Regions from separate parts of the Priestia sp. GS2 genome, predicted to be linked through region 2. Evidence: riboswitches for the same ligand, from Rfam matches in the RefSeq annotation. Region 2 holds a riboswitch; the other holds the start of a gene.

Region 1 (9,950 bases), 400 kb from region 2:
TTCCGTTTCTTCTTCTCGAAACAGCTCGGGATATTCTTGCAGCATACAGCCGCATCCCGCTGCATTTACAATGATGGTTTCGTCATTTTCAAATGCTTCAATGTTTTGTTTTGCAAGCTTCCTTCCCATATCTCGGTCACCAGCATGCACATGCAAAGCACCGCAGCACGTTTGGTTTTTCGGAATCGTCACGTTGTTTCCGTTGCGCGTTAACACTTGAATGGTCGCATCATTAATATCGCTGAACATCACGTCCATGACGCATCCAGTTAAGAAGGCTACGTTTGCTTTTGCTTCATTATTGGCAGGAATCGTTGTTTGTTTCTTATATTTTTTTTGTACAGGCTGTTTAATATCTGGCATGACTGCTTCCATTTCAGCTAAATGCTTTGGCATTACGTTCATAAGCCCCGTCTTTCGAACAGCTTTTTGCAGCCCGCTTTTTTGATAAAACTTTAGCAGTGAACCGACGGACTCTAGACGTCGCTGGTGTGGAAATAACCCTTTTAAAAAGAACTCGTTTACGGTTCCTTTCACACCGGTAAGCGGCATCGCTTGGCGGATTTGTCCGCGCGCTTCTTCAATCAGCCCCCCAACGTCCACATCAGCTGGACAGGCCGTCGTACAGGCTCTGCAGTCTAAGCAATCAAAAACTGGATCAATCAGCTGTTCGTTTACTTCAAGCTTTCCTTCAGCTACGGACTTAATGAGGTGAACGCGCCCTCTTGGTGAATGCTGCTCTTGACCTGTTATTTCATAGGTTGGGCATGATTCCAAGCACATACCACAGTGCACACAGTCAGCCCATTTCGTTGGATCCGGCTTATCTTTCCATAAATAGTTTGTTAAGCTCTTCTCTGTACAGGCCGGCTCATTTACAACCTCTCCACTCATAAATCAAATCCCTCCCACAAATCGCTTATGATTTAACATTTTGTTCGGGTCTATCTTTGATTTAATTCCTTCGTATAAAAAGAAGTGAGCTGGCTTTTCTCCCCAAACATTAATTTGCTGACGAAGTACAAGCGGTGCGTGCGTAACAACTGCATACCCTTTTAGCTCATGAACTTGCTTACGCATCTCAGCAATCGCTGCTAGAACACCTTTAGAGTCACCACTAATGTCGATTTGACAAAGGCCTTGACCGATTCCTCCGTGTGCCCGAATGCGGACATCATATGAATTTGCAAGCACATCTGCGGTTTCTACTATCTTGAGGGCATCGAGATTTTTTACTCCTATCTTTAAACCCACTGTTAGAGAGTCACCTTGTGTAAAAGTAGCTCCATTAATCCCTGTTCGGTAAAACTGGTGCCAAAAGCGAATTCGCTCTTCTTCGGATTGAATGGAAACAACTGCTTGTGGTGCTCCTAATTTTTGAAGCACTTTTTCCTGGTAACGAACGGAGCTCTCAACGTCCTCCAACGCAATGGCTAAACAGTAAGCGTCTTCTCCAATTAGCTCTCTACTCAAAGAAGGACTCATGAGTTGTAGCGATATAGGCTCTAGCATAGAATCCAAAATCTGAGTTGCGAGAGACCTGATATTCATTAAAGCTCGACTCCGAAACGCAATAACAACAAGTGATTCACACTTTGGAAGCGGCCGAAGCTTTAGCGTAATTTCAGAAATGACTGCAAGCGTCCCCATTGAACCGATGAAAAGCTTATTCATATCGTAGCCGGCTACGTTTTTGACAACTTTTCCGCCAGAACGAATGATTTGCCCATCAGGATATACAAGCCTCATGCCAATGACAATATCTCGACAAGACCCATATCCATGGCGTTTAGGCCCGCTGTCATTTGCTGCTACAACGCCACCAACTGTTGCTATTTCTGGCCAATACGGGTCCAAAGAAAGTTGCTGGCCGTACGTAGCTAAATAATCTTGTAGCTCTTTAAACGGTGTGCCCCCTTTTACGGTAACCGTCATGTCACCCGGTACATGCTCCACAATTCCCTTATAGCGAGAAAGAGATAGCAAGATATTAGCAGACTGCACTAATCCGCCAAAGCCTCGCTTCGTACCTGCACCCATGGTGGATACCGTATATCCATGTTGGTTCGCATACGTTAAAACAGCTGCAATTTCGGCTTCAGAAGTGGGATAAACCGTAACCTCTCCTCCATTTCCAAGCAGGTGTGCTTCTGTTGTTTCCTGCACTTGTTCAGCAGAAAAAAGCGCTTGAAGGTCAGAAAAAAGTCGTTCTGCAATCATCAAACTCCCCCATCGAAATTCAATTTTTATGAAGACTTAGCGCTGGATGCGCGCTAAGCTTGTTTGTAGAATATTTTCAACAAGTTCTAAATGATTCAGCATGTGTATGTAGGCATCTTTTGAATTTGATTGTTTAATGGATTCATAGATGTGATAGTGGTGTGACGCAATCTCTTTTAAAATTGCTTCGTGTGGTTGAATGTACTGATAAAAATCAATCATTGCTTTTTGCATGGTCGTGGAAATAAACTGGATGAATTGAGTTAACATTTTATTGCCGGCTGCATGGACAATCACTTGATGGAAGTGGTAATCAGCCTCCCAATCATTTTCAAATGTTTTTGAGAGGGCTAGCTTTAATTTCTTTAAATCTTCTGGAGATCGATTTTTGGCAGCCATTTCAGCAATGCCTGGCTCCAGCATCTTTCGGACTTGAAATAGTTCTCGAACATCCTCTTCGCTTGGCAACAGCATCGTATACTGAAACATTTTAGATGAATCGAACTGACAAATAAACGTTCCTTCTCCTTGTTTCACATCAACAATCCCTTTACCTTTAAGCGCGGTAATGGCATCGCGAACCGATGAGCGCCCTACACCAAATAATGTGCATAGCTCTCGCACAGAAGGAAGCTTTTCTCCCGGCTTGAACTGACCTGAAGCAATCATAGCTTCAATTTGCTCTTCAATTGACTCTGAGATTTTTTTACGAGCGATTCGTTCTACGTTCACAATAACACCCACCTTTCAGTTATCACATATGTGATATGTTATCGCTTACATTTATTAAAGCACCTTCAGTTTTTGATTTCAATCATTTTTTTGAATTTACAAAAAATAAATTTGGTATACCGATCTGTGACATGAAAAAGGACACTCATTGAAACGAATGTCCTCCTTGATTCTACAATCTTATTCTACTAACTTCCATACGGCTGATGTACCTGGCGTATCACCAAGCGTCCACCATTGCGCTACATATGTGCGGTTTCCATACCTTACTTTCGAACCACCTGGATAGGCTTTTTGGACATTCCATTCCACTACGGCATCACTTACTAACTCCCACGCATCTGATGAATCAGGCTGATTGCCTTTGGTCCAGTATTTCGCTTTATATTCAAGTCCTTTATACTGAACAACCATACCAGCAGTATAAATTTTATTTTCACTCCACTCTTCTGCTGAAGAATTGCTGCTTAATGTCGAAACTTCTAGTGACGAACTTGAAGCCGAAACGTTCCCCGCTGCGTCAATGGCAAAGACCGTATACGTATAGTTCGTAGCCGGCTGCAGGTTTTTATCTACATAGTACGTATTCGAAGTCGTTGCAATTAGCTGTCCATCACGGTAGATTGCATATTCTTTAACGCCTACCTGGTCCTCGGATGGCGACCACATTAACTCAATGGAACTCTCTGACTCTTTCATACTATGAAGACCGCTTGGAGCTGTTGGAGCTTCCGTATCTTCAATCAATTTTTGAGTTGTCACCGCAACTACTCGACTAGCAGAGCTGCTGTTCCCTGAAAAGTCAATAGCTTTTATATAATATTCATAGCTCGTTTCCGGCATAACGCTGGAATCTTTGTAAACTGTATTGGTAGTTGTCGCAACCTTTTCTCCGTTGCGGTAAACCTCATATTCTTTAATTCCTTGATTATCTGTTGATTTACCCCAGCTTAGCTCAACCGTTCGATCTGTAACGCTTAACGCTTCAACGCTTGCAGGAGCTGACGGTGGCTCTTTGTCAGTTGCTTCATCGTTGATTAAATTCACATCAATGACGTTATAAAAAGCATTAGGTGTATCCGCTACGTCCCATACACCTAAAATAACGTGATAGCCATTCCGATCTGTTGGCACGTTAATTTTATGACTTAAATTTGTATTTGCTGGTGTTCCATTATGATTCACTGTACCAATTAGTTCAAAATCTGACCGTTTTAAAGGTTCATTGGGATTCCAGCTCTTTTTCGTAATGTAATAATGCCACTTTGAAGTTGCATGGGGAGCCGTGTACTTCCACGTAAACGTATTTAACCCACCTTTTAAATCTTGCTTTTTCCAAGCATCTGCCGTTTGACGATCCATTACTTGATCAATTTGTCCCAGTCCTCCTTCTGCTGATGCGATATGCCCATCAGCAGGCCCGCGTTCTGGAAAGCCTTTTAGGCCTTCTACAGACTGAGGACTGTCGATGACTCTTCCGTACTTCTCCATCGCAGCTTGCCAGCCAATGACCTGCTTTTCAAGCGATCCAACGTACCCTCTACTTGCCGGCTCCTGTATGTACCCATGAGCAGATGCATCACCAGCTGAAACCCACATGCCAAACGAGAGCACAGCGGCTGTCACGACGCCTTTTCCAATTGTTTTTTTCCACTTCAAAACTCATCACCTCATTTGTAAAGTCCACTTTATGACTAAGTGTCACTCTTAATTATAAGAAAATGAGCTCTGCTGATTACTACAATTCGTCATTTTGATTCAATAGGTTTAGAAAAATGCAGAATAGCCTTGTCTTTTTTCCAGTTTTATACTAACAAGGAACTACTAGGATACGTACAAACGTTAGAAAACATATCACTAGACAAATACTTGTTTAAACAAGTATTTTAATAGTAAGCAATTTTTTATTGCTTCATACAGTTTATACTGAGGAGTTCATACATGATGCAAGAAGAATATATCACTTTTTTAAAAAGAAATGGCTATCATATTACTAGCCAACGTCGCGTATTGCTATCCTTTTTCTGTAGTCGCCAAAATGCCGAGCTGTCTGCTCAGCAAGTAATTGATCACTTGAAGAATACAAATAAAAAAATCAGCTTCGATACGGTTTATAAAAACTTATCTTTATTTGTAGAGCTAGGATTCTTAAATTGTAGAGAAGATGAAACAAAAAAGATATTTTCATTGAATGTAGTTGATTCTCCTGTCCACTACTGAGAGAAGGTATTACATTTGCTCAATACAAAGAGCAAAAGAGTTCGCCACCATGAACACTTTTGCTCTTTTTTTATTATTCTTGGCTTAAACTTATAGCTTGCTTAAGGTCATCAATAATATCTTCAATTGCTTCTGTTCCAATTGATAAACGAATCAACCCCGGCGTGACTCCGCTTGCTATCTGTTCTTCAGGAGCCAACTGTTGATGTGTCGTACTCGCTGGATGAATAATTAGTGATTTGGAGTCTCCGACGTTCGCTAAATGAGAAAATAGCTGAACAGAATCAATAAGCTTTTGACCTGCTTTAATTCCTCCTTTAATTTCAAACGTCATAATGGCGCCTTGGCCTTGTGGCAAATATTTTTTAGCTAGTACATAAGATGAGTGACTTTCTAAACCCGGGTAACTTACTGATTTAACCGCTTCATGCTGCTCGAGAAATTGAGCTACAGCCAGTGCATTTTGGCTATGACGTTCCATTCGTAAATGTAAGGTTTCAAGCCCTTGTAAAAATAAAAAAGAGTTAAATGGTGATAGGGCTGCTCCTACATCTCTCAGTAATTGAACGCGTGCTTTTATAATATAAGCATTTTCTCCAACTGCGTCCGTGTAAACCACTCCGTGATAACTTGGGTCTGGTGTCGTTAAACCTTTAAACTTCCCGCTTTTTTTCCAATCAAACTTACCGCTGTCCACAATGACACCACCGATTGAACTACCGTGCCCGCCTATAAACTTCGTGGCGGAGTGAACCACAATATCTGCTCCGTGTTCAATGGGACGAAGTAAGTACGGTGTTGGAAACGTGTTGTCTACGATTAAAGGAATATCATGACGATGAGCCACGTCTGCCACTGCTTCAATATCAAGAATATTCCCTTTAGGGTTACCGATTGTTTCAGCGAAAATAGCTTTTGTTTTATCCGTAATCGCATGTTCAAAATTACGGACATCACTAGCATCCACAAAATGCACCTTAATGCCAAGCTTCCCTAACGTATGGGCAAATAAATTGTACGTTCCTCCATAAATACTGGATGACGACACGATTTCATCGCCAGCTGACGCAATGTTTAAGATTGAAAACGTAATGGCCGACTGGCCAGATGCTACCGCGAGCGCTCCTGTTCCTTTTTCTAGTAGAGCTATTCGCTTTTCAAACACATCCGTAGTAGGATTCATAATGCGGCTATAAATATTCCCTTCATTCTGCAAGCTGAACAAACTAGCCGCATGTTCACTATCATGAAATACATACGAGGACGTTTGATAAATTGGAACTGCTCTTGACAACGTCGTCGGATCAACTTCCTGTCCTCCATGAATAGCTACTGTTTCAAGCTTCAACTCTCTTTTTTGCGTCATAATCATTCCTCCCCTTGTCTTGATTTCAACACAAGAACATTCTTTTACATAAACACAAAACCCTTTTTATTTTTACAAGAAATTAAAATTGTTTCCTACCTGACTCGTTTTCGATTAGCTGATTTGAAAGTTGCTGTAAAGCTGTATCTACTCGTCTTTTAATTTCGTCATCAAGAAAAGTAAGCTCAAGATGCTGATAGCTAATTTGGGAATCAACCAAATAAACCCCACTATTAATTTGTTGACTACCTAATATTGAGAAAAGAGGCTTAAAAGCATATTCCAATGACAATAAATGTGCAAACGAACCACCCGTTGCGACTGGTAATACAATCTTATCAGCTAACCCTTTTTCAGGAATTAAATCTAAAAAGGATTTTAAAATGCCAGTGTAGCTAGCTTTGTACACGGGACTAACGACTATTACAGCTTGAGCTTGTTTGATTTGTGACAAACGATACTTGATGTCTCCGCTGTTAAAATTAGCATGTAGCAAGTCTTCTGCGGGAAGGTCACGAACATTTATTGTTTCTACCTGGTGTTGTTTGCTTTCAAAATATTTCTTTAAATATGAAGCTATTGCCTCACTCCTAGAGGGCTTAGTCGGACTTCCTGAAATAACTACTATGCTTGACATAAACGATCGCTCCTTTTAATTAGGGTATATATTTAAGAATATGGTGTAACCTCGGGTAGTTTATAATTGAGTGCCCACCGATATAAGGATCATTAGTTGCATGATTAACATTTGAGGTTACCCATGGCCTTGATTCATTCTTAGTATATTTCTTGGCTTCTTCCAATGCCCCCTCAGCTATACCAAGTAGAATATAGATTAAGATTATTTTTGCAATATGCGGTCTGATTGTTGAGATTAGCTGACTTTCCTCTGTTTGAAAAGAACACAGTATCTCTACTTCATTAAATACTACTGTGCCATTATCCGTTTGTTTTTGTCCAAAACAGCTGATTTTCTAATGCTTCCTTGTAATGTTTATTCGTTTGCTCTGAAGAACCAAATAAATGAATAGATGATAAGCATAGAAAGTGGTAGGCAAATAAATATGCAACTGAACCATCTACTTTGGCAAAAGTTCTACAACTTCATGGCTAACCCTTCATCCGCTGCTTAACTTTCCAACACTCTCTTATATTTTGTAACTCTCTATTTCACAATTTCTTATAAACTGATGGAGTTTACCATTTAACCCCCCTGCTCCGAATTGAAAATACTTCTTTTTATCATTACTCTGTTCTTTAATAAATTCTAAAAACGCAAGAATATAAATGCGACGATGATGGACATTTACAATGTCGTACTCGTAAAACCAGCAATCGAGCTCATTATATATACCTTTAGTCACTTTATATTTCCTTTGACACCATAAGGAGAACTCCAAATCTGGCAGATTAAGATATTTGCTGTTGGTTATTCCACTTGTAATCTCATACTCTGTTAATTCCAACGCTTTTTGATTGAAAGACGTCATAATGTATTCTCCTTTCTGTAGAAATAAAGAGGCTCCCATTTAGTTTCAAATGGGAGCCTCTAGCTTTCTAGTCGGCAAGAATTGTATTTAATGTGCTTTAATTTATATTAATATAATAAAACATATTATTCCGATGTGTCAAGTATACTTTTTTTGTGAAAAATAAACAAATTATTTCAGTTAATTGCTTCCCGACCACTTTACATGTTTGTTATATATGGTAAAATTATCTCTAACTTTATATTACTTATCCAGAGAGGTGGAGGGACTGGCCCTATGAAACCCAGCAACCTTCAAACATTTGTTTGAAAAGGTGCTAATTCCTGCAAAGTTAGTTACTTTGCAAGATAAGAAGCATATTGCAGAATATGTAACCTCTCTATTTTATAAATAGAGAGGTTTTTTATATTTATAATACTATATTCAATGTACAGGAGAATGGAGATGCAAACTAAATTAGCCTTAGAAACATATAAACAACCTAAAGAGTTAACTTCATTTGAAATCACCTCTTTTATTTTCAATTTTTACAATTATGTTTGGAATCAAAATAAGCTAAATGAAATCCCTTCTTATTATGACAGCCAAGGAGTTATATATAATAAGAAAGAATTTATAACCAGTGCTCAGATAAAAGCTGAAATTATTAAAACAATGGTTGATATCGGGGAAAGATCTATATTCATAGATAGCTTAACTTGTAATAGAATAGGCGAATTAAATGATTGGGACGTATCAGTCAATTGGAAGACAAGGTTATCAAATGAAAAGGTTAAAAATATACTAGGTACAACACACTTTCAAATTTATAATGCTAAGATTGTAAGGGAAACTATAACGTTTACTAAGTAAGTTGTTAAGATTATCGCTTGCTTCAATTTTAAAATATTTATATAGTGCGGACCCCAGCTTTCACATCGCAACTAAAACCACAAGAAAAAGCCGAGAAGCATTTACATCTTCTCGGCCTACTTTTACTGTAACAGCTTCCTATATATAATACATGAGAGAATCGTCTTGCTCACTCTGCTTGTTCATATTTTGTGCATGTAACGACTGCGTAGATTGGACCTTATTAACACGCTTCTGACGATTGGAAAACAGTAAACAAACGGAAAGAACGGAAGCTACTAAGCCTACAATTAAGGCACTCACCTGACATTCCTCCTTTATAGAATATATATATTCTATTTTACCACTAATGTACGTAAATGAAGCCTTTTTCTCCAAAATTTTCATCTACTTTTACAGATTTGTTGCTTGCTTCATTTCTGGTTTGGTTTCCCTATTCCCTTTCCTGCTTGATACGTAGCTATTTAACGCCATACCAGCAATAACAAGTATAATTCCAATACACGAAACGTATGTAGGTAGCGGCATGCCAAGCAGAATCATTTCACCAAGTAACGCAAACAATACTTCAAGCGACTGAGTAGCTTCGACTGCTCCGAGCTTTTTCATATCACCTGTAACCATATTAGTTGCTGCAAAGAATAAGACCGTCGCAATAACGCCTGAAAACAAAGCAACCCAGCCCGATTGAATGACCTGTGAAGCGCTAGGTGGGCCAGCAGTAAATAAACCATAAATTGCTAAGATAATCCAAAACGGCAAGCTGGCAATGGTCATTCCGAGCACGCGCTGATAAGCATCTAGGCGATTTGATACAATTACCATCATCTTACGATTGCCAAGCGGATAAGCAAACGAAGCAACTAAAATCGGCAATGTGCAAAGCAATACGCTCATAAGCGATAGCGTTGTTGCGTGTTCAATTTGCATAACCGCTACGCCGAGTAAAATAATAAGCGACATCGCTAAGCTCTTAAAAGGTATTTTTCCTTTTACTTGAATAGGTCCCTTACTCGTTTGGATTGTTTCATAAAATAAAGGAGCTAAAAGCGAACCTGAGATAATCGTAA
Region 2 (9,950 bases):
ACTTGTAAAGTCATTTTTATAAAATAAATCGGGATGGTGAAGCTTAATGAGTTTAAAGGTAGCCTGTTTACAGCTTAATCTTGCATTTGGAAATCCTAAAGAAAATTACGAGCATGCTGAAAAAAAAATGAAAGAAGCACTGCTTGAATCTCCAGATATTCTTATATTGCCAGAACTTTTTGATACATCTTATGATTTACAGAACCTCGACGCTATCGCGGACTCTGAAGGAAAGCAAGCGACTAGCTTTTTCTCCGCTTTCGCAAAAACGCACAGCATAAATATCATTGCTGGATCAGTTGCTAAAAAAACAAAAGATGGTGTTACGAATACAATGTATGTCTTTAATCGTGAAGGTGAGGAGGTCGCTCAATATAACAAACTACATTTATTCAAATTGATGAATGAGCACTTATTTTTACAACCAGGTGAAGATAAAAACATCTTTACCCTCGAAAACTCACTATGCGCAGGTGTTATTTGCTACGATATTCGCTTTCCAGAATGGATTCGCGTTCATACAAGCGCAGGTGCAGAACTCCTTTTTGTCGTTGCCCAATGGCCAAAACCAAGACTTGCTCATTGGAAAGCGCTTCTAGTGAGCAGAGCCATTGAAAACCAATGCTACGTGGTTGCTTGCAACCGCTCTGGAGATGACCCCGCTAACACGTTTGCTGGTCACTCGTTAATCATTGACCCTTGGGGAGAAATTATTGCAGAAGCAGGCGAGAGCGAAGAAATACTAACAGCAGCTATTGACTTATCAACCGTAAAAACAATCCGAGAACAAATTCCGGTCTTTACAGATCGTCGTACAGAATTTTATTAAATCTCGCTGTTGACATCCAAAAATTCACATGATAAGATGTTCTCCAGAAGTTACTAATAAGTCAAATAAATCAAAATTAAATAATATCTTTACTCTTATCAAGAGTTGGCTGAGGGATTTGGCCCTATGACGCCCAGCAACCGACCGTAATACCATTGTAAAATGGAGCGCAGCTTTTTTAGCGCTATAAAACAATTCGTTGTTTTATGAAGGCACGGTGCTAATTCCAACAGAAAGAGAAATTTTTCTGGCAGATAAGAGGTTTGAATGATCATCAAGCCTCTTTCACTCACCGAAAGAGGCTTTTATATGTTTTAAAAGCCTCCGGTTATACTTTTATTTTTTATGGAGGTAGATAAAAATGACAATAACAACTTATACATATGAGCCACTAAATGAAATGACAGCAATTAAACTTGTAAAACAACTGAAGTTATTTTCCGAAAGCGAAGCTCTTACGGCTCGTGAAATTGGTGACGGCAATTTAAATCTCGTTTTTTATATTGTAAACGACCAAACCAATAAGTCTGTCATTGTAAAACAAGCTCTTCCTTATGCGAAAGTTGTAGGAGAAAGCTGGCCTTTATCACTCAAGCGCGCAACGATTGAAAGCAATGCGCTCAAACAGTTTGGGAGCTTAACACCCGAACTCGTTCCAGAGGTTTACTACCATGATGAAACGTTAGCTGTCACGGTTATGGAAGACCTGTCTCACCTTACAATTTCTCGTACAGGATTAATCCAAGGAGAAGCCTATCCACTTCTTTCAGAACATGTCGGTAAGTTTTTGGCTCATATCGCGTTTAAGACGTCTGATTTTGCAATTAAGCCTCAGGAGAAAAAAGAGCTGGTTGCTCAATATATCAATCCCGATTTATGCAATATTACCGAAGACTTAGTGTTTACAGATCCGTTTTTTGATTATGATACAAATGAATTTGAAGAAACGCTTAGAAGCGAGGTAGAAGACTTATGGGCAGATGAAGAAACCAAGCTTGAAGTCGCTAAGCTTAAACAAAAGTTTTTAACAAGTAGCCAAACGCTTGTGCACGGCGATTTGCACACAGGTAGCATTTTTGCCAGTGAATACGAAACAAAAGTAATTGACCCTGAGTTTGCATTCTATGGCCCATTTGGCTTTGACTTAGGACAATTTGTGGCCAACTTGCTGCTTAATGCTTTGTCTCGTCCTTCACAAAATCGCAGTCTACTTTTTGATCATATCGCTAAAACGTGGGATGTTTTCCAAACAACATGGCAAAGACTTTGGGCTGAATCTGAGGTGGAACCATTCACTAAAAATCCAAACTATTCCGACTATATTTTACAACAAACCTGGACGGATGCGGTTGGCTACGCAGGATGCGAGTTAATTCGACGTACAATTGGATTAGCACACGTAGCGGATATCGATTCATTGCCTGACGACAATCGCTTAAATGTTCAAAAAGCAGCTATCCGCTTAGGACGCTATTTATTGACTCATCAAACAGAAATTAGTGCACATGATTTTGAGAATTTGATTGAAGAATGAAAGGAGCACAACATGACACACACTCTTACACTCCCTCGTTCAGTTGAATGGAAGGAAACGTTTATTTCACTGCTTGACCAGCAGCTATTACCAAACACAGTTGAATATATCGAGCTTCATACCCTACAGGATGTATGGGATGCTATCGTTACGCTAAAAGTACGAGGTGCACCTGCAATTGGCATTACTGCAGCGTTCGGCCTAGCACTTTCGGTCCAAAAATATGAGGTACAGACGATTGAAGAGTTTAAAAACAACCTGCAGGCCGATAAGGAGTTTTTGGCGAGCTCTCGTCCAACAGCCGTCAACTTATTTTGGGCGTTAGACCGCGTAGTAAACAGCATCAATAAAGCGATTTCTGTAAATGAAGCTAAAACACTTGTTATCCATGAAGCGATTCAAATTCAAGCGGAAGATGAAGCTACCTGCTACCGCATAGGTGATTATGCATTATCACTGTTTGATAAAAACAATCGTATTATGACAATTTGTAATGCTGGGTCGATTGCCACAGCGTATTATGGAACTGCTTTGGCACCTTTTCATATTTCAAAAGAACGTGATATTCCACTGAAAGTATTTGCGTGCGAAACACGCCCTGTTCTCCAAGGGTCACGTTTAACGGCATGGGAACTTCAAAAATCAGGCGTAGACGTGACGCTTATCACAGACAGCATGGCTGCACATACCATTAAAACAAAAGGTATTAATGCTATTATTGTCGGAGCTGATCGTATTGCAGCTAACGGTGACACTGCTAATAAAATCGGGACATATGGGCTTGCGCTATTAGCAAAAGCATTTAATATTCCTTTTTATGTAGCAGCTCCAAAATCGACGTTTGATTTATCAATCGCATCAGGAGCTGAAATTCCAATTGAAGAACGCTCGGCAAAAGAAATCACGCATATTGGTGATGTACAAGTGGCTCCAGACAATATTTCTGTTTACAACCCGGCATTTGACGTTACCCCAAGTGAATTAATTACGGCCATCATTACAGAACATGGCATTATTCATTCACCTTCTGCCGATACAATCAAACTTGTATTAAATTAAAAAGAGAGAATCTCAACTTATGATGAGATTCTCTCTTTTTGTAACATAAATGTAACAGTAATTTATCATCTACCTACATATATTATAGTTAGTTTTATCATGTTAAGCGAAATCTGTATGGGAGGGGTAGCTATGACCAAACAAGAACATCCTGACTCAACCTGTAAAAAGCGAAAGCAGCGCGCACGAAAGGAACAATTTCAGCTTTTAGATGTTACAAATCAAACCATTCAGCAAGATCATCAAGACGAAACGTTCACGTCCGTAGATGGTGTATTTGTACAAGGGGAAGGATGGAAGCTAGAGAATGATGATGAAACCTAGCTAGTGCTACGCTAACACAACCTTTCCATTTGCTACTTGTATTCCTTCTAACATTAAAAGTTTCTCTTTTAAATGCACCTGTGTCCCTGCATAACCAGTTAAATCTTTTGAAACGCCAATAACACGATGACAAGGTAAAAAGATAGGTAGGCGATTTCTACGATTCGCTTGTCCTACCGCACGAACAGCTTTTGGCTGTCCAATCATGCTTGCTAACTGTTTATAAGAAATAACTTCTCCATATGATATGTCTTTAAGTGCAGTCCATACCTTTTGCTGAAATTCCGTTCCTACTATTTCTAACGGAAGATCGAATCTTTGCCGCGCTTGAACTACATACTCATGTAGCTGCTTTGTCGCTTCTTTAATATATTCATGGTCTTCTAATAAAGTGACCGTTCCCTTTGTTTGTAACATCAACTCATCAAAAGAAAAGAATAAACCGGAAATCCCTTTATCAGAACATGTGACGTACACATGTTCATTGTCAAACAACGGAATGCTTCCATAATACTTCATCGTTTTCTCCTCTCTATTGTACTTGGGAAACGGGTAACATCACGTGAAATGTTGTACCTATCCCCAACTCACTTTCTACTTCAATATATCCTTTATGTTCTTCTACTATCTTATAAGACACCATTAGTCCCAGTCCAGTTCCTTTTTCTTTTGTGGTATAAAACGGTTCTCCTAGCTTACGAATTCGCTCTGCAGGCATGCCTTCTCCTTCATCTCGAATCGATACTCTCATATAGCGATTGCTATGATGCTTGACTTCTATAGAGATTACTCCTCCGCCTTTCATTACTTCAATTGCATTTTTAATTACATTAATAAAAACTTGTTTTAGCTGATGAGGCTCACAATAAACCTTTGACAATGATGGATCAAAGTCTGTTTCAAATTGAACATTTTCAAGTAAAGCTTGAGCGTTTAACAAATCAATCGTCTCTTGTACGATAACGGCTAGTGATTTCTCTTCAAATTTAATTGCCTGTGGCTTAGCCAATACTAAAAACTCTGTAATAATTGATTCAATCCTCTGCAGCTCAGACGTAATAATATCAAAATAAAGCGAATGATCTTCTTTCATGCTATCTTCAAGCAGCTGAATGAACCCTTTTAATGCGGTCATTGGATTTCTTATTTCATGCGCAATACCAGCTGCCAGCTGTCCTACCACTTGAAGCGTATCAGATTTTCGAATTTGCTCCTCCATCTGCTTCTTCTCCGTTACATCGCGAATAATGGTCATGTATAAGCCTGGTAAGATACCTTTTTTCGTTGAAAACTCGATTTGTTTTACTTTACCGTTAGCTGTCTTATACTGAATATCTCCTTCTCCTTCTCCTTTTATCTCAATCATAGCCTTATGCTCAATAACTAAATCAAAATTAGAGGATGATAAAAACATTTCCATCGTTTGCGAACAAATCTCTTCCTTCGTTTTTTCTAAAATTTCACAAGCAGGTTCATTAACATCAATGATTTTCTGTTCGCCATCCCATAAGATTAAGCCATCCATTGAACCATCAAAAATTTTTCGGAATTTCTGTTCGTTATTTCGAAGCTCTTGTTCCATTTTAGTTCGCTCGCTGATATTGCGAAAAATGGTCAAATTATAGCCTTCAATAATACCTTTCTTTCCTGTGAACTCAAGCTCTTTTTCTTCCCCGTTTGGCATATAAAAAGTAAGTTCTTCACGAATCTCTTCCTGCTCAATAAATTGATAATATAGCTTCCATACATGACGATCTTTCTTATTAATAAACGTTTGAAGATTTGTGCCGATTAGCTGTTCTAACGGTAGCTCAAATGTTCTGGAAGAAGCGGCGTTGGCATTTACAATTACCCCGTCATGACGCCAAATTAAAATAGCCTCAATTGCATCTTCAAAAATGGCTCGAAAGTTTTTCTCACTTCGCAACAATTGCTGCTCCATTCTTCTTTTCTCCGTTACGTCACGCATAATGGACATATAGTAACGGCTATAAATATTTGCGGTTGTCGTGAATTCAAAAAAAGTTACGTCTCCATTTTCAAGTTTAATTGGAAGTTCTCCGCTCGCTTTGCCCTGTTGCTGAAGAAGACGCCATAACTTTTTTAGCTTATAGTGATAGGCTGGCTCAACTAATTCTGTTAACGTTTTTGTTAATAAGTATTCTTTTGAAAAATTCAGCCGGTCACAAAAAGATGGATTGACGTCAATCAGCTGTCCTGCTCGATCGAAAATAACAATTCCATCAACCGCTTCGTTGAATACATCCATAAACATATGCTGACTCAAAAAGCGCTCGTTCTCCACCATTTTTTGTGCTGTAATGTCACGAAAAGTACAAATCGTACTACCAGAAGCTTCGCTTCGCTGTTCACACGTAAACTCTACATATTTTACGATGCCATTTTGCAAACTCATCGTACCTTCATAAGTAAACTTCTGATTTTCTACGAGCGTTGGGTAATAATCATTAATAACGTCATACGGAAACAACATAAGAAAGTCTTTCAATTGACATGCAATCAGTTCATCATAATTCTTTTCAAATAACTGACTGGCTGCTTTATTGACATGCTGAACATAAAAACTCTCGTCAAATACAATAATTGCATCTGAAACTGTATTAAAAATGGCACGCAACTGTTTTACTTCTTCTTGTTGGTCTTGTATCGGTAGCTGCCGATGTGGAGCCATGCCACATCCTCCTTTCTAAACTCTTTCTTCCTATCAAAGAACAAATCTATTTCGACAAATTCCTGCTTTCTTTCACCATTTAACGATTCCTAGGTAGATATGTGCATAGTCATTGATAGGCACATTAGTCACTAATACACTATTATTCTACAAATTTCTTTTTTCACCTTTAAAAAATAAATGAAAATCTTCCTAAAAAAGTCCGCTATGCGTATACCTGTACACATAGCGGACTTTTAAATACTTATTTCCAAAAGTCATCGAATACGGAAATTGGCAGGCTGCGTTTATGAGCCGTTTTAAAGAAATGATTCTCAATTTTCATACTTGCTTCTTCTCCAACTTCTTTACCTTCTAAATAATCATCTATTTGATTATATGTAACTCCTAATGCTTCTTCATCTGGCAGCTGCGGGCGATTTTCTTCTAAATCAGCTGTCGGCTGCTTTAAATATAAATGCTCAGGACAGCCTAATTCTTTTAACAGCTGTTTGCCTTGGCGCTTATTAAGACGGAAAATCGGCACTAAATCTGCCCCACCATCTCCAAATTTCGTAAAGAACCCAGTCACTGCCTCTGCAGAATGGTCGGTACCAAGTACAACTCCTTGATGCATGCCAGCAATCGTATACTGTGCAATCATACGTTCACGTGCTTTTACGTTCCCTTTATTAAAGTCAGAAACAGCTTCACCTGTTGCTTCTTCGACTGCTGTAATCATTGCATCCACAGCAGGCTTAATATTAACAGCAACCGAATGACTTGGTTGAATAAAAGCTAGCGCGTCTTGACAGTCTTGCTCATCCGCTTGTACACCGTACGGTAGACGCACCGCAATAAATTGATAAGTATCTTTCCCCGATTCTTTATTTAATTCTTCTACAGCCATTTGGGCAAGCTTACCTGTTAACGTGGAATCTTGTCCTCCTGAAATGCCTAGCACAAATGAACGTAAAAAAGAGTGTTTCTTCATATACTGCTTTAAAAAATCGACGCTTCTACGAATCTCTTCCTTTGGGTCGATAGCTGACTTTACTTTCATCTCATCAATGATGTATTGTTGCTTCGTCATATGGTCCTCTCCCTATCTTTAATTGTCTAATTGTTATACATGAGTTAATAGCTGAGACGCTCTAGAACGCGCTTCATTGATTTTATCCATCTTGTTGTTCCAACAATTTGTGCTAAGATCTACAGGATATTCAGTTGGTCGCAGCACTTCTTCATTGGATTTGGCAATCATTTTATAATCATCCCATAAATGATTAAGGTTTTGTAAGCAATACGCTCTCATCTCTTCCACTGACGGCTGTTTATATACTAGTTTCCCTGATTTAAAGATTTGCTGATGAATGTTACGCGCATGAAAATCTGTAACAAACTTGCTTACATGAGTATAAACAGGGTGAAACATTTTTAAGTGATGCTCATCATTTGGCTGCTCATTCTGCATGGCGATATAATCGCCTTCCCATTTCCCATTTACTTGATTAACAATACGATATACGTCCTTTAATCCAGGCGTTGATACCTTTTCAGGATTATCTGACAGCTTAATGGTATCGACAAGCTCCCCACTTTCGCCTTCAATTGATACAAGCTTATAAACTGCCCCAAGCGCAGGCTGGTCATATGAAGTAATTAGCTTTGTGCCAATACCCCAACCGTCAATTTTTGCTCCTTGCGCTTTTAAGTCCATGATGCTATGTTCATCTAAATCATTTGAAGCAAAGATACGCGCATTCGGAAAGCCTGCCTCATCTAGCATTCGTCGTGCTTCCTGAGATAAATACGGAAGCTTTCCACTATCTAAACGAATACCTACAAAATTAATGCGATCCCCCATCTCTTGAGCAACGCGAATTGCATTTGGAATTCCTGACTTGAGCGTATTGTACGTATCAACAAGGAAAATGCAGTTCTGATGAGATTCAGCATACTTTTTAAATGCAGTGTATTCATCACGGTACACTTGTACAAGCGCATGAGCATGAGTTCCAGAGATGGGAATGCCAAACACTTTTCCTGCTCGCACGTTGCTTGTTGCATCAAATCCTCCAATATAAGCTGCTCTCGCTCCATATAACGCTGCATCAAGCTCATGAGCTCTCCTTGCCCCAAATTCCATTAAGCGATTATCACTTTGCTCATACACCGCATCTTCTCCAGCTGCTAAGCGAATACGAGAAGCCTTAGTTGCAATTAACGGGTGAAAATTTAAAATGTTTAACAGTGGTGTTTCAATAAGCTGTGCTTCTCCTAACGGTGCATCCACTTGCAGAATAGGTTCATTCGCAAAAATCATTTCACCTTCTACGACGGATTTTACGTTACCCGTAAAACGAATTCCTTTTAAATAATCAATAAACTCATCTTCATAGTGCAACTCACTGGATAAATAGTCGAGATCACTTTCTGAAAATCGAAAATTCGCGATAAAGTCAATCATTCGTTCTAGTCCTGCAAAGACTGCGTAGCCATTATCAAAAGGCATTCGACGAAACGAAGCTTCAAATACAGACCTGCGTTTATGAATTCCATCTTTCCAATATGTATTGGCCATATTTAGCTCATACAAATCTGTATGTAAAGCTAAGCTATCGTCAGCATATCGCCTGCTCATCATTCGTACCCCCAACATTTTTTACAATTCCATTATATTTGTGTAAACCTCTTTACAATAGAGTAAGTATAATACATTCCCTCATTTAAATAAATAAACAGATACTAGAAAAGCTAATTTTCTAAAGAGGATTTCTTATCACTTTTATACTTTACCTGTTAAATGTGCTACAATAGTGAATTGGTTTAAGATTATGTTAAATAAAGGAGCCTTTTTACATGAACATTGTTGTCAGTACATTGAATGCCAAATACATTCACACATCTTTGGCCCTTCGATGTTTAAAAGCCTACGCAGAACCTGACTATCACGTTGAGATGGCTGAATATACGATTAAAGATCCAGCGATGAATATCGTAACGGATTTATATAAGCGCAATCCTGATATCATTGGATTCAGCTGCTATATTTGGAACATTGAAGAAACGATTACAGTCGCACAAATGTTAAAGAAAATTAACCCAAACCTAACAATCATTTTCGGTGGACCGGAAGTAACATATGATATTCCCTACTGGTTAGATCGCATCCCGGAAGCTGATTTCATTGTAATTGGTGAAGGAGAAGAAACGTTCAAGCAACTTTTAGATGAGCTTCATGGAAACCGTCAGTTTGAGAACGTAAGCGGCGTTGCGTTTAGACAAGATGGAAAACACGTAGTGAATCCCCAGCGCAACAAAATTGATCTTCGGGAAATGCCTTCACCTTTCCGCTTTGAAGAAGATCGTAGTTCTTTATCTAAGCGTGTTGTTTATATTGAAACAAGCCGTGGCTGTCCGTTTAGCTGTCAGTTCTGCTTATCTTCTATTGAAGTAGGCGTGCGCTACTTTGACCGTGAGAAAATCAAAGAAGACATTCGCTATCTAATGGATAACGGTGCTAAGACCAT

The links. Region 2 has a riboswitch for S-adenosylmethionine ahead of mtnK (S-methyl-5-thioribose kinase). Riboswitches for the same ligand answer to the same signal wherever they lie in the genome.
Region 1: another riboswitch for S-adenosylmethionine. It lies ahead of V2145_RS15180 (hypothetical protein); the one in region 2 lies ahead of mtnK (S-methyl-5-thioribose kinase).

What each region holds. Positions count from the first base shown of each region.
Region 1 covers NZ_JAZGJX010000001.1:2,979,023-2,988,972, forward strand. The annotation lists gene V2145_RS15140 ((Fe-S)-binding protein) at 1-894, opposite strand, end outside; gene V2145_RS15145 (FAD-binding oxidoreductase) at 898-2,220, opposite strand; gene V2145_RS15150 (FadR/GntR family transcriptional regulator) at 2,257-2,952, opposite strand; gene V2145_RS15155 (lytic polysaccharide monooxygenase) at 3,133-4,611, opposite strand; gene V2145_RS15160 (Fur family transcriptional regulator) at 4,894-5,172, shown strand; gene V2145_RS15165 (homocysteine synthase) at 5,246-6,538, opposite strand; gene ssuE (NADPH-dependent FMN reductase) at 6,621-7,175, opposite strand; gene V2145_RS15175 (hypothetical protein) at 7,687-8,028, opposite strand; SAM riboswitch class I at 8,273-8,382, shown strand; gene V2145_RS15180 (hypothetical protein) at 8,473-8,880, shown strand; gene V2145_RS15185 (hypothetical protein) at 9,019-9,183, opposite strand; gene V2145_RS15190 (DMT family transporter) at 9,274-9,950, opposite strand, start outside.
Region 2 covers NZ_JAZGJX010000001.1:2,581,730-2,591,679, forward strand. The annotation lists gene V2145_RS13290 (carbon-nitrogen family hydrolase) at 47-829, shown strand; SAM riboswitch class I at 922-1,090, shown strand; gene mtnK (S-methyl-5-thioribose kinase) at 1,191-2,363, shown strand; gene mtnA (S-methyl-5-thioribose-1-phosphate isomerase) at 2,376-3,422, shown strand; gene V2145_RS13305 (hypothetical protein) at 3,555-3,746, shown strand; gene V2145_RS13310 (methylated-DNA--[protein]-cysteine S-methyltransferase) at 3,753-4,265, opposite strand; gene V2145_RS13315 (PAS domain-containing sensor histidine kinase) at 4,279-6,438, opposite strand; gene nadE (ammonia-dependent NAD(+) synthetase) at 6,683-7,510, opposite strand; gene V2145_RS13325 (nicotinate phosphoribosyltransferase) at 7,544-9,061, opposite strand; gene V2145_RS13330 (B12-binding domain-containing radical SAM protein) at 9,280-9,950, shown strand, end outside.